Regions from separate parts of the Lysobacter sp. FW306-1B-D06B genome, predicted to be linked through region 1. Evidence: predicted binding sites of a transcription regulator. Region 1 holds the regulator's gene; the other holds the start of a gene.
The links. Region 1 encodes FliA, which starts transcription of late flagellar genes. Its sites were predicted from a motif close to TAAAGTTTNNCNNNCNNNGGCCGATAA; they were not measured.
Positions count from the first base shown of each region.

Region 2: AAFF32_RS18365 (HDOD domain-containing protein) is a predicted target of FliA. The motif match lies at 5,455-5,481, and genes of this name have one in related genera.

Region 1 is NZ_CP151802.1:4,108,016-4,115,191, reverse strand. It holds gene motD (flagellar motor protein MotD) at 1-98, opposite strand, end outside; gene AAFF32_RS19055 (flagellar motor protein) at 115-855, opposite strand; gene AAFF32_RS19050 (chemotaxis protein CheA) at 1,017-2,843, opposite strand; gene AAFF32_RS19045 (protein phosphatase CheZ) at 2,995-3,630, opposite strand; gene cheY (chemotaxis response regulator CheY) at 3,627-4,019, opposite strand; gene AAFF32_RS19035 (RNA polymerase sigma factor FliA) at 4,245-5,018, opposite strand; gene AAFF32_RS19030 (MinD/ParA family protein) at 5,015-5,929, opposite strand; gene flhF (flagellar biosynthesis protein FlhF) at 5,913-7,176, opposite strand, start outside.
Region 2 is NZ_CP151802.1:3,956,442-3,963,617, forward strand. It holds gene AAFF32_RS18345 (O-succinylhomoserine (thiol)-lyase) at 1-540, opposite strand, end outside; gene AAFF32_RS18350 (homoserine O-succinyltransferase) at 537-1,601, opposite strand; SAM riboswitch class I at 1,670-1,796, opposite strand; gene AAFF32_RS18355 (phytase) at 1,916-3,022, shown strand; gene AAFF32_RS18360 (M23 family metallopeptidase) at 3,027-3,944, shown strand; gene AAFF32_RS18365 (HDOD domain-containing protein) at 4,339-5,421, opposite strand; gene AAFF32_RS18370 (peptide chain release factor 3) at 5,738-7,176, shown strand, end outside.

The DNA.
Region 1 (7,176 bases):
AAGAACGCCAGCAGCAGCGTGATCAGATCGCCGTACGGGATCGCCCACGCTTCGTGGTTCATGTGTTCTTCGTGATGCTGCTTGCGGCGGCCGGCCATGGGTGCGAAGGCTCCGTCAGACCACGAAGCCGTTGAGCCGCGCTTCGATGTTGCGCGGGTTCTCGCCCTGGGCGATGGCGATGAGGCCTTCGATGATCATCTCGCGCTCGTCGGCCTGCTGGTTGATCAGCCCCTTCAGCTTGGCCGCCATCGGCAGCAGCATCAGGTTCGCCAGGCCGATGCCGTAGATCGTCGCGGTGAACGCGGCGGCGATGCCGTGGCCGAGCTTGCTCGGGTCGGCGAGGTTCTTCATCACCGCCATCAGGCCCAGCACCGCGCCGATGATGCCCAGCGTCGGCGAGTAGATGCCGGCGCCCTCGAACACCTTGGCCGCGGCGAGGTCGCGCTGCGACTGGCCGTGCAGTTCGATCTCCAGCATCTGCCGGATCGATTCGGGCTCCACGCCGTCCACCACCATCTGCAGGCCCTTGCGCACGAACGGGTCTTCCTGCGCCTGCACTTCGGCTTCCAGGCCCAACAGGCCCTGGCGGCGCGCGACGGTGCTCCATTCCACGATGCGCGCGATCATCGCCGGCCGATCCTGCGCGGGCGGATTGAACACCCAGCGCACGATCGCCAGTGCACGCTTGAACGTCGCCATCGGCGTCTGCACGAGGATGGCCGCGATGGTGCCCAGGATCACGATGACGAACGCCGCCGGCGACCACAGGCCCGAGAGGCCCGCGCCCTTGAGGATGCTGCCGCCGATGAGGGCGACCAGCGCAAGTACGACACCGATGAGGCTGAGTCTGTCCATCGTGGGGAAACGTCCGTGGAGGTTGAGCTGTCATTCCCGCGAAGGCGGGAATCCATGGTTCCGACGCGGCAACCTCGACGGGAGGCGTGCAACGTTTGCGAGTTGGATCCCCGCCTTCGCGGGGATGACAGCATGGGGTTTTGCTCGGAGCTTCGTTGTTCTTAACGGTCCCTCGCCGCGCTACTTGAGCCGCGCAGCCCGGTTCTGAGCAGTGCGTCCACATCCAGGATCAGCGCCATGCGGCCGTCGCCGACCAGGCTGGCGCCGGCGTAACCGGCCAGGCCGCGCAGCGTGCGGGGCAGGGCCTTGATGACCACTTCCTCGCGGCCGCGCACGCGGTCCACGGTCAGGCAGAAGCGTTGCTCGCCGGACTGCAGCACCACGCAGGTCGTGGCCGCGGCCGGGTCGGGCGCCAGGCCCAGCCAGGCGCGCAGGTCGATCAGCGGCAGCGGCTGGTCGCGCAGGTCGAGCATGCTCTGGCCGTCCACCCAGATCGCCTCCACGCGCTCGTGCGCCAGCACTTCGACCACGCGCACCAGCGGCAGCGCGTAGACGTCGCCTTCCAGTTCCACCAGCAGCGTGGGCAGGATCGCCAGCGTCAGCGGTACGCGGATCACGAAGCGCGTGCCGCGGCCGGCTTCGGAATGGATCTGCACCTGACCGGACAGTTCGCGGATCTTGGACTGCACCACGTCCATGCCGACGCCGCGCCCGGACAGGTCGCTGACTTCGCTGCGCGTGGAGAAGCCGGCCATGAAGATCAGGTTGAGGCATTCGTCCGACGACAGCCGCGCGGCGGCGTCGGGGTCGATCAGGCCTTTCTTGACGGCGCTGCGGCGGATCTTTTCCGGGTCGATGCCGGCGCCGTCGTCGCTGACTTCGATGGAGACGTGGTCGCCTTCCTGCTGCGCGGACAGGCGCACGCGGCCCTGTTCGTTCTTGCCCGATGCGCGGCGCGTGTCCGGCGCTTCGATGCCGTGGTCGATCGCGTTGCGCACCAGGTGCACCAGCGGATCGGCGAGGGCTTCGACGAGGTTGCGGTCCAGTTCGGTCTCGGCGCCGACGATGTCCAGCTCCACCGACTTGGACACCTGCCGCGCGACGTCGCGCGCGAGCTTGGGAAAGCGTGCGAACACGCGGCCCACCGGCTGCATGCGCACCATCATCACCGAGGACTGCAGGCGCGAGGTGGCGACGTCCAGCGCGGTCACGGCGCGATCGAGGTCCTCGTCGCGCAGGCGCGGGCGGATGGTCTTGAGGCGGTTGCGCGCGAGCACGAGTTCGCCGACCAGGTCGACCATCGCGTCGAGGCGACGCACGTCGACGCGGACGGTGGGGTCTTCGGCGGCTTTGGGTTGTGCGTTGGATTTCGCGGCGCCTTTGGCCCCTCCCCCTGCTTGCAGAGGGAGGTTGGGAGGCGGGAGTGAGGGCGCGTCAGCGCCCGAGCTCGCCGCGCTGCGGCTTTGCGACCCCTCCCCAACCCTCCCCTGCGAGCCGGGGAGGGAGTTCGCGCTGGAGCCGTGCAGCGAATCCAGCAGCGCTTCGAACTCGTCCTCGTCGATGTCGCCGTTCGCCGATGCCGGCTTCGCGGTGCTCATGGCGATGCCCTTGGCGCCGTCGCGCAGCGACTTCAGCAGCGCCGGCGGTGCGTGTTCGGGTTCCTCGCCGGCCGACACGGCCGCGAGCATGTCCACCAGCAGGTCCAGCGACTGCTGCGTGTCGTCGAACGCCGCCGCGTCCATCGGCACCGTGCCGTCACGCGCGACGTTGAGGCGATCCTCCACCGCGTGGCAGATGTGCACCATCGGCACGAAGTCGAGGAAGCCCGCGCCGCCCTTGATGGTGTGGAAACCGCGGAAGACGGTGTTGAGGCAGTTGCGGTCGGTCGGCGCGTGTTCCAGCGCGACCATCTGCTCGCCCAGCTGGTCGAGGATCTCGCGCGCTTCGATCAGGAAGTCGGCCGCGATGTCGTCGGCGATGGCGTTCATCGGCGAATCCTCGAAAGCAGTTCGTCATTCCCGCGCAGGCGGGTAGCCCGGGTAAGCGAAGCGCACCCGGGATCGAGCGTGACGGCACCCCGGGTGCGGCCTGCGGCCTTACCCGGGCTACGGCTCGGCATGAACGTCGGGCGAACCATCGTTACAACCCCAGCGAAGACAGCAGTTCGTTCGCGTCGTCCTGCGTCGCCGGCGCGGGATCCACGCCCGCCACCGACGGGCCGAAGCCGCGCGAGTTGTGATTGAGGTGCAACGGCGTGTCGCCGGTGTCGACGACTTCGCCCAGGCCCGCGTGCACCGCGCGCACCAGCACCACGACGCGGCGGATGATCTGCCCCGTAAGGTCCTGGTACCCCTGCGCGGCGGTCATTTCCGACATGCGCGAGCGGATCGCGGCGATGGTCGCGGCCTGTTCCTCGGCGGCGGCATCCGGCAGCGTGCCCAGCAGCACGCCGCATTCCTGGATCAGGTCGAGCGTGCGATGGCTGGCGTCCTCGCTCACGTGCACCACGTGTTCCAGGCGCGCGCAGGCTTCCGGCAGGGAACCGCTCGTCGACGACGCGCCGCTGCTTTCGCCCAGCGCGCTTTCCAGTTCGCGCGCGAGCTTGGCCAGGCCCTGCACCAGCGGCTGGCTGCGCCACTGGATCAGCGCGTCGACATTGCTGCGCCAGCCGGCGAGGTCGTCGTGCTCCAGCGCCCACAGCGCCGCGTGCAGGCGCGCGATGACGGCCTGGCGGTCCTGCGTGATGACCACCTCGGAGCCGGGCGCCTCGATCACGCGGCCGCTCCCAGGCGCTCGAACACCTTGGCGAGCTTGTCTTCCAGCGTCGCGGCGGTGAAGGGCTTGATGACGTAACCGTTCACGCCGGCCTGTGCGGCTTCGATGATCTGCTCGCGCTTGGCTTCGGCGGTGACCATCAGCACCGGGATCTTCGCCAGCGCGGCGTCGGCGCGGATCGCCTTGAGCAGGTCGATGCCCGGCATGCCCGGCATGTTCCAGTCGGTGACGACCAGGTCGTACGACGCTTTCTTCAGTTCGATCAGCGCGGTGCTGCCGTCGTCGGCCTCGGCGGTGTTGTGGAAGCCCAGGTCGTTGAGCAGGTTCTTGACGATGCGGCGCATGGTCGAGAAGTCGTCGACGATGAGGATGCGGATGTTCTTGTCCATGTGGGCTTGGCTCTGGTGCAGAAGGAAAGTCGGGAACAGCGTCAATGCGTGATGGTGATCAGCCCGTTGCTCCTTCGACTTCGGCGCTGCGCGCCTACGCTCAGGACGAACGGTGAAACGATCCCGTTCGTCCTGAGCGTAGGGCCGAAGGCCCGAAGTCGAAGGATGAACGGGCCGGTCGCGCCGGAGTCATTCGGCACAGGTGCGCAACTGTCGAAGGCGAACTCAATACCCATGCTCGTCCTCATCGTCCTCATGCGTGCCGCGCCACTCGCCCAGACGCGCGCGCAGGCGCAACATCGCCTGGCCGTGGATCTGGCAGACGCGCGATTCGCTCACGCTCAGCACCGCGCCGATCTCGCGCAGGTTCAGTTCCTGCTCGTAGTACAGCGACAGCACCAGCTGTTCGCGTTCGGGCAGGTTGGCGATCGCGCCGCCGAGGGCTTCGCGGAACGCGCCGTGTTCGAACTCGCGCGCCGGCGTCGCGCCGCCGTGCGTGGCCAGGTGCGGCTCGCCCTCGTGTTCGTCCAGGTGCGCTTCCAGGCTGATGAGCTGGCCGCGCGCGGCGTCCTCGAGCATGCGGTGGTATTCGTCCAGCGAAACCTCGAGCGCGCTGGCCACTTCCTGCGAGGTCGCGGCGCGGCCGGTGCGCTGTTCGACTTCGCGCGTGGCGGCGACGACATCGCGGTAACGGCGATGCACCGAGCGCGGCACCCAGTCGCCACGGCGGATCTCGTCGATCATCGCGCCGCGGATGCGGATGGAGGCATACGTTTCGAACGCCGCGCCTTGATCCGCCTGGAAATTGCGGGCCGCGTCGATCAGGCCGAGCATGCCGGCCTGGATGAGGTCGTCGATCTCCACGCTCGCCGGCAATCGCGCGGCCAGGTGGTGGGCGATGCGGCGCACGAGTTCGCCGTGCTTCTCGACGACCTCGGTCGCGTTGGCGTTGTCGGTGGCGCGCTGGGTGGCCTTGTACTGTGCGGCGGCGGCGTTCATGCGACGGCGCTCCGTAATGGATCGTTGTGGCTGGCCGCACTGGCGCCCGCGCTGTGCGCGACGAGGCGTTCCATGAAGAATTCGACGCCGCCGCGCGGACCGGCCGGCGACTGCCAGCTGTTCGCGCGCCGTGCGATGTCGCGGAAGGCCAGCGCCGAAGGACAACCCGGGAAGGCTTCCACGACGGCTTCCTGGCGCTGGATCGCGCGGCGCAGCCATTCGTCGCGCGGAATCGCGCCGAGGTAGTGCAGCGTCACGTCGAGGAAGCGCGCGCTGACGCGCTCGAGCTTCTCGAACAGCTGCTTGCCTTCGATGGCGTTGTTGACCTGGTTCGCCAGCACCTGCACGCGGGTCACACCGCGCTCGCGGCTGAGCACCTTGATCAGCGCGTAGGCGTCGGTGACCGAGGCCGGTTCGTCGCAGACCACCACCACCACGTCCTGCGCGGCCTGGCAGAAGGTGAGCACGCTGTCGGAGATGCCGGCGGCGTTGTCCACCACCATCGCGTCCAGCGGCAGGTCGAGCTGGCAGAAGGCGTTCACCAGGCCGATGTGCTGCTGCGGCAGCAGTTCGGTCATGTGGCGCTTGCCCGACGCCGCCGGAACCACCCACAAACCGCGCGGGCCTTCCAGCAGGGTGTCCTGCAATTCGCAGCGACCGGCGAAGACGTCGGCGAGCGTGAACTGCGGCGACAGGCCGAGCATCACGTCGACGTTCGCAAGGCCCAGGTCGGTGTCCAGCAGCAGCGTGCGCTGGCCGGCGTGGACCAGGGCCATGGCGAGGTTCACCGAGACGGAGGTCTTGCCGACGCCGCCCTTGCCGCTGGCCACGGCGATGACGCGCACCGGGGCGCGCGCGCCGGACACGGGCGCACCGGACGCGGGTGCATTGAGATCAGCTGGCGATGGCATGGCGGTCCTCGGTGGGGAGGGTCACAGGACGGGCGTCGAGAGACCCGAGGGGGTTATCGGCAGCACGTCGCACTTTCTCGAGGGTCAAAACGAGACGGCGTGCGTCCGCGGCGGCGATGTCGGTCGGGACCTGCTGGCCGTCGGTGGTGTAGGCCAGGCTCAGGCCGTGCTGGACCAGCACCGACAGGGGCGAACCCAGGCGGCCGGTCTCGTCCAGCTTGGTCAGCACCACGCCTTCCGGTGAGGCCGGGCGGTAGCGGCGCACCACTTCGCCCAGGTCATGGGCATTCGTGTTGGCCGGCAGCACGAGCAGGCTGCGCACGCGCTTGGCCGCGCGCAGCCACAGGATCTGGCCGAGCAGGGCGCGGTCGCGCAGGCCGTGGCCGGCGGTGTCGACCAGCACCAGCGGGTAGTCGGCGAGCTGGTCGAGGGCGTCGTTCAGCGCTTCCGGGCCGTTGGCCTCGCACACCGTCACGCCCAGTCGGCGGCCGAGGATGTGCAGCTGCTCCGTCGCGCCGGGGCGCTCGGTGTCGGTGGTGACCAGGGCGACGTCGCGGGCCCGGTGGCGCTGGGCGAAACGCGCGGCGAGCTTGGCGGCGGTGGTCGTCTTGCCGGCGCCGGTCGGGCCGACCAGGGCGATCACGCCGCCGTCGTCGATGGGTTCGTGGCGGGCGACGGAGATCGCGCGCGCCAGTTCTTCCAGCATCGGCTCGCGCACCTGCGCCGGGTCGAGGCGGGCGTCGATGCGGCCGGCGATCGTCTGCGCCAGATTCTCGTCGCAGCCGTAGCTCATCAGCAGGTCGAACGCCGCCGCGCGCGCCGGCGAACCGCGCAGGCGTTCGACGGTGAGCTGACCGAACTCGCGCTCGATCATCGCGCGCATCGTCGCCAGTTCGTCGCGCATGGCGAGCATGGACGGGTCGCGTGCGTCGGCGACGGCGTGGAGGTGGGGCGCAGCGGCGGGCGTTTGAGGCGCGAGCGCTTGAGCCCCTCTCCTCTCGGAGTGAGAGGGCGCTGCTTGCGAACCACTGGTTCGCGCGCCATCGAACGCCCAAACGCTGTGCGTTTGGGCTTGGGGGTCGGGGTGAGGGGCAACGGAGTGATTCGTCAACAGATCGACGTAGGAGGCAGAACCCTTGAAGGCAGTGCCATCGGCGAGGTGGTCCTGATTGCGCCCCTCACCCTCGATCCCTCTCCCGTCGGGAGAGGGAAGCAAAGCGTCATCGCTCCACAGATCCGCAAGGCTG
Region 2 (7,176 bases), 150 kb from region 1:
TGAGAGGAAGGTGTTGTCCACCACCGTCAGCGCGCCCTTGGCCTGCGCGGCTTCGATCACGAAGCGCAGATCGGTGATGCGCAGCAGCGGGTTGGACGGCGTTTCGATCCACACCACCGTCGGATTGCTCGCCAGCGCTTCGGTCAGCGCGCGCGGGTCGGTGAGGTCGGCGGTGATGAGTTCGAATGCGCCCTTCTTCGCCAGCGCATTGAACAAGCGCCAGCTGCCGCCGTAGCCGTCGTGCGGCACCACCAGGCGATCGCCCGGCTTGAGCAGCGCGTGCAGCAGCAGCGTGATGGCGCCCATGCCCGTGGCGGTGACGACGCCGCCGGCGCCGCCTTCCAGTTCGGCCAGCGCTTCGCCGAGCAGGTCGCGCGTGGGGTTGCCGCTGCGCGTGTAGTCGTACTGCCGCTTCTCGTTGAAGCCGGCGAAGCTGAAGTTGGACGACAGCACGATCGCAGGCGTCACCGCGCCGAAGGCAGTATCGCGGTCGATGCCGGCGCGGACGGCGGCGGTACAGCGGTTGCGCGTGGTGCTCATGCCGCCACCTCCAGCACGTCGTCGAGGGCTTCGCCGAGGATCGCGCCGATCTCGGCCTCCTCCTTCAGGAAGGCGTCGTGGCCGTACAACGAACGCACCACGCGCAGGCGCGTTTCACCGCGCAGGCGTTCGACCAGGTCGTAGGCGTCCGACAGCGGCACCAGGCGATCCTCGGCGACGGCGACGACGGTCACCGGCAGGCGGATGGTGGTCGGGTCCACGTCCTGCAGGTCGATGGATTCGGACAGGCGCAGGTACGCGGTGGGCGAAGTGCGCTGCACATAGGAAGCGCCGCAGTGGTCGAGGTAATCCTCCGCCCCCACGCGCACGCGGCCTTCGCTCACCTGCGCGGCTTCGAAGCGCGCGGCGAACTCTTCCGGCGTGCGGTAGCTCAGGATCGCGAACTGGCGCGCCAGCGCGAGGCCGTGCGTCTCGTCGCACTGCAGCGCGCCCAGCGCGACGGCGCGGCGCTGCAGCGCGCGCCAGGCGCTTGCATACGGATGGGCGCGATGCACGCCGCTGATCGCGATGAGCTGGCCCAGGCGATCACCGTGGCGCGCGGCGAACTGCAGGCCGACCATCGCGCCGTAGGAGCAGCCGACGAAGGCCTGCAGGCGCGCGATGCGCAGCGTGTCGAGCAGCGCGCTGATCGCGTCGGCCTGGTCGGACGGGTCCAGCGGCGCGTCGAGCGTGCCGTCGGCGCCGAGCCAATCGAAAGCCACCAGGCACTGCTCGCGCGGATCCAGCGCCTTGCCTGTGCCGACCTGCTGCTCCCACCAGCCCTGCTCGGCGAACGCGGCGCTCGCGGCGAGGTGGCGGTGCGCGGAGATCCCGCCGGCCACGAACACCGCCGGCAGCGTGCGGTCACCGAGGATTTCGTAACGCAGCGCGACGGTGCGGCGACCGGCATGGCGAAGGTCGAGTTCGACCGTGCATTCGCCACGCAGCGCAGGCACGGCATGCACCTGCGAAGCGGCGTGGGCGATGGCATCGAGGACTTCGACGCGGTCGACCGTGGCGGCGGCGGAATCGAACTGGAGGGCGGTGGGGGCGAAGCTCATGGCGGCATCCTTGAACGAAGGGGCCATCGAGCCTGCGAGTCGCACACGCACCGCGTGGGTGCGTGTTGCAACCATCTTCCGACCGGCGCTGGAAAGCGCCTCGTCGCAGGAATTGGCACCTTCGCCCCGCATTGCTGCGTGAGTTGGGTTGCCCCGGCTTCAAAGGGCCTGTCCCTCTGCCGGTCTCGATGGATGGCCGCAGTCTGCCCCCGTCCGGGGGCGGTGTCAATCGCTTCATCCGCATATAGCGATTTATTATTTCGGTCACGTATCCGCCTCCCGATGTGAAGGCGGCTTGCATACACTTCGGCTCCATGACTCCCCGCCTTTCCGTCTCCGTCGCCCTCGCACTGGCGACCCTCATCACCGCCTGCTCCACCACCCGCCCGGTCGCGCCGCCGCCCGCCACGGCACAGGTCGCCACGCCCGAACCGCGCACGGTGCTGGAGCGCTACGTCTCGCCCGAAAGCGCGCAGGACGAGCTCGACTCCCTGGCCACCTGGACCGCCGAGGACGGCGCGACGTGGCTGATCGCCACCGCCAAGTCCACGCACCGTCTGGTCGTGTTCGACGCCGACAGCGGCCAGCGCCTGCGCGACGTCGGCGGTGAGGGCGCCAAGCCCGGCGAGTTCAATCGCCCCAACGGCATCGCCGTCTATGGCGACTACGCATTCGTGGTGGAGCGCGACAACCACCGCGTGCAGGTGTTGTCCCTGCCCGATTTCAAGCCGGTGGGCAGCTTCGGCGACAAACAACTGCGCAGCCCGTACGGCATCTGGCTGACCGAGACCGAGCCGGGCGAGCTGGAGGTCTACATCACCGACAGCTTCATGTACGGCAAGAAATTCGACGAAGTGCCGCCGCTGGCGGAACTCGACCAGCGCGTGCGCCGCTTCCGCGTGCAGTTCGACCAGGCCGGGCGCCTGCGCTCGACCTACGCGGGCTCTTTCGGCGACACCACGCAGGAAGCGGGGCTGCGCATGGTCGAATCGATCGCGGGCGATCCGGGCAACGACCGGCTGCTGATCGCCGACGAGGATCGCCGCCACGAATCCACGCTGCGCGAGTACAGCTTCAGCGGCAAGTACACCGGCCGCAGCCTGCCGCAGGACAGCTTCGGTGCCGAAGCCGAGGGCGTCGCGCTATGGAGCTGCGCCGACGGCAGCGGCTACTGGATCGCGGTGGACCAGCTCGCACCGCTGACGATCTTCCACCTGTTCGACCGTGCCACGCTGGAACCGCGCGGCAGCTTCGAGGGCGAGACCACCGCGCACACCGACGGCGTCGCGTTGCACGCGGCTTCGACGAAGACCTTCCCGAGCGGCGCGCTGTTCGCGGTGCACGACGACAAGTCGGTCACCGCGTTCGACCTGGCGGAGGTCGCACGCGTTCTGCAGCTTTCGCCCACCTGCGCACCGTGATGCGATGAGGCGCGCGTCCCGCCAGGCGGTCTGGATCATCGGCGGCGCCGCGCTGCTGATGGCCTTCGGCGCGGGCGCGGCGAAGATCTACCGCTGGACCGACCGCAGCGGCGTCACGCACTACGGCGACCACGTTCCCAACGCGCCGCCGTCGCAGGTGAGGACGATCCCGGTCGAAGGCGAACCCAGCGCGATCGCGCAGCTGCGCATCGAGAACGACGGCGAGCGTTTCCTCGCGTTCGCCGACAACCGGCTCTCCGGCCCGGTGCAGGTGCAACTGGATTTCAGCCGCAGCGACAACGTGATCGGCAGCCCGGTGCTGCCCGCGCGGGCGACGGTGGCGGCCAGAAGCAGCGCGCTGGTGGCGGTGCTCAGTTCGGCCGATCCGGACCGCGGGTTCGATTTCGAGCTGCAGATGGACAGCCTGCCCGGCGACCCGTCCGCGCGCCCGCGCGACGTCGACTACTTGCTGCCGCTGCAGCAGGCGCAGTTCCGCATCGACCAGGGCTACGGCGGGCATTTCAGCCACCGCGACGAGCAGAACCGCTATGCGGTGGATTTCGCCGCCGACATCGGCACGCCCGTGCTGGCCGCGCGCGAGGGCGTGGTGATGCAGGTGGAATCGGATTTCGACAAGGCCGGGCTCAACCTGGAACGCTACGGCGGCCGCGCGAACTTCGTGCGCATCCTCCACGAGGACGGCACGATGACGCTGTACGCGCACCTGAAATCCGAAGGCGCACTGGTGCGCGTGGGCCAGCGCGTGCGCGCCGGCCAGCAGATCGGCCTGTCGGGCAACACCGGTTTCACCACCGGCCCGCACCTGCATTTCGCCGTGCAGGTGAACCGCGGGATGAAGCTGGAGTCGATCCCGTTCCGCATGATCGGACCGCAGGGGCCGTTGCGGATATCGGGGGGTTGAAGGCGGGCGGTGATACCGGCGAAGCGACTTGTCGCCTAAGCAGACCACGCACAGAACCGTCATCCGGCGAAGACCGGAATCCAGGCTGTCACGCGCACACACACATCGCGTCATTCCAGCGAAAGCTGGAATCCGTTTGAATTTGCTCGCAGCCGATCGGAAGCTTGGCTATTGCTCCTTCTTTGGGAGGCGGGCCAAAGCCAAGTCAACATGGATCCCAGCTTTCGCTGGGATGACGGTGACAGGGCTCACCGCCGTCGGAGTGCCCGCGCGTTACGGGCCCGGATCCCGGCCTTCACCGAGATGACGGTGACAGCGTTCACCGCCATCGGAGTGCCCGCACGCTACAGGCCTGGATCCCGACCTTCGACGGGATGACAGGACTCTTGGGCGATCAGGCCGCCTGCGCCGCCGCCGGCTCCACCATGTCGCGCCACTGCGGCAAACGATCGATCACGTTGACGTTGCGCAGATAGCCCTCGTCCACCGGCCTCCCGGCGACCAGCGTCGAGGCCACGTGCACCGCGCCGGCGACCCAGAAACCGCTGGCCTTCAGGCGGCCCGGGCGGTGCTGGAACGCCACGCCTTCGACGATCGGCATCGGCAGGCCCCACAGGCCCAGCAGGTAGGCACCGGCTTCCGCGTAATGCGGGCCGGTCGAACCTTCCGATCCGTCGGACACGCCCGGCAACAGCTTGCCCACTTCCGCCAGCAGGCCCGCCGTGGCGGCGAGTTCCGCACTCGGCCCGGCCAGCAGGCGACGCGCCAGTCGCGAGGTGCGCAGCGCACGGTCCTGGATCGCCTCGCGCTCCTTGCCCGCCAGTTGCGTCGGTCCGAACGCTTCGCTCGCCAGCACCAGGCGCAGCAGCGTCTGGTGGCCCAGGCGCGTGACCGCGGCGCGGATGTCGGTGATCTCGCGACCGCCGGAGAAGTACGCCGAATTGCACAGGCGCAGCACCTTGGCGACGATCGCCGGATCTTGCGAAAGCATCTGCGCAATCGCCGCGTTACTCGCATCCGGATCGCGCAGCAGGCGGCTCAGTTCCAGGTACAGGCGCGGCGGCGGCGGCAGCGAGCCGACCCGACCTACGGCCTGCTTCAGTTCCTCGCTGCCCAGCACCTGGCGCAGCTCGGCCACGCTGTCCACGGCCTCGATCAGCTCGCCCGCGTCGAGCGGGCGCGACAGCAGCCGGTGGGCGCAGTCCAGGCCCTGCATCGAGCCGCTGTCCTCTTCCGGGTCCAGCAGCAGGATGCGCACCGCCTGCGGATGCAGCGCGGCGACCTGGCTCAGCAGCACCGGGCCCGGCACGGCGCCCAGGCGCAATCCGCACAGGAACACGTCGATCGGCTCGCCCGACGACAGCGCGGCGTCCGGTTCGGCCAGCCACTGCACGTCCCAGCCCAGATCGAAATAGCTCAGCGATTCCTCGAATTCGCCGGCGCGGCCGGCGTCCTCACCCACGATCACGATGCGCACTGCAACCCCCGGCATTACGGATATCCAAGACGGGTAGCGGCGCAGTGGGGCCGAGCTTTAGGGTCGGCTGAATGGGCAAATACGGAAATGAGAGGTAGCGCACACTTTGCCCGCCCCGCCCCTGGCGAACCCGGAGACCCGCAGGACGGCATGAAGGCGGTACCGCCACCGTCCGGCTCCCGAGCCGGTGCGGCTTAGTCCCCCGGCCTTGCCCTCCACGCCGGGCAAGGGAACCGCCGCCAGCCCGTATACTTCCCGCCCTTCCCGACTTCCGATGCGCGGACCGCCGTCCGGCCCGTCCGCGCCCGCCGTTTCCATGTCCGACGTTTCCCTCGAAGCCGCCCGCCGCCGCACGTTCGCGATCATTTCGCACCCCGACGCGGGCAAGACCACGCTCACCGAAAAGCTGCTGCTGTTCGGCGGTGCGATCCAGATGGCCGGCTCGGTCAAGGGCCGCAAGGCCGCGCGCCATGCGACGTCCGACTGGATGGCGCTGGAAAAGGAGCGCGGCATCTCGGTGACCAGCTCGGTGATGCAGTTCCCCTACGAGGGGCGCATCGTCAACCTCCTCGACACGCCCGGCCACGCCGACTTCGGCGAGGACACCTACCGCGTGCTCACCGCGGTGGACTCCGCGCTCATGGTCATCGACGTGGCCAAGGGCGTGGAAGAACGCACGATCAAGCTGATGGAGGTGTGCCGCCTGCGCGACACGCCGATCATGACCTTCATCAACAAGCTCGATCGCGAGGGCAAGAACCCGATCGACCTGCTCGACGAGGTGGAGAGCGTGCTGGGCATCCAGTGCGCGCCGATCACCTGGCCGATCGGCATGGGCCAGCGCCTGAAGGGCGTGGTCCACCTGGTCACCGGCGAGGTGCACCTGTACGAACAAGGCCGCAACTTCACGCGCCAGGACTCGACCATCTTCGCGTCCATCGACGACCCGGCGCTTGAAGCGCGCATCGGCGCGCAGATGCTGCAGGAGCTGCGCGAAGAACTGGAGCTGGTGGAAGGCGCCTCGCACCCGTTCGATGTCGCCAAATACCTGTCGGGCGAGCAGACGCCGGTGTTCTTCGGTTCGGCCGTGAACAATTTCGGCGTGCAGCTGCTGCTGGACTTCTTCGTCGAGCACGCACCCTCGCCGCGCCCGCGCGCGACCACCTCGCGCGAAGTGGCGTCGTACGAGCCCAAGCTCACCGGCTTCGTCTTCAAGATCCAGGCCAACATGGACCCGCAGCATCGCGACCGCGTGGCGTTCATGCGCGTGTGCTCGGGCCAGTTCAGCGCCGGCATGAAGGCCTTCCACGTGCGCAGCGGCAAGGAAGTGAAGCTCGCCAACGCGCTGACCTTCATGGCGAGCGACCGCGAGATCGCCGAGAGCGCGTGGCCGGGCGATGTCATCGGCATCCACAACCACGGCACGATCTCCATCGGCGACAGCTTCACCGAGGGCGAGGCGCTGAGCTTCACCGGCATTCCGAACTTCGCACCGGAGCTCTTCCGCCGTGCGCGCCTGCGCGATCCCCTCAAGCTGAAGCAGTTGCAGAAGGGCCTGGCGCAGTTGTCGGAGGAAGGCGCCACGCAGTTCTTCCGTCCGCTGATGAGCAACGACCTGATCCTGGGTGCGGTGGGCGTGCTGCAGTTCGACGTGGTCGCCTACCGACTGAAGGACGAGTACGGCGTGGACGCGAGCTTCGAGCAGGTCAGCGTCGCCACGGCGCGCTGGATCCGCTGCGACAACGAGAAGAAGCT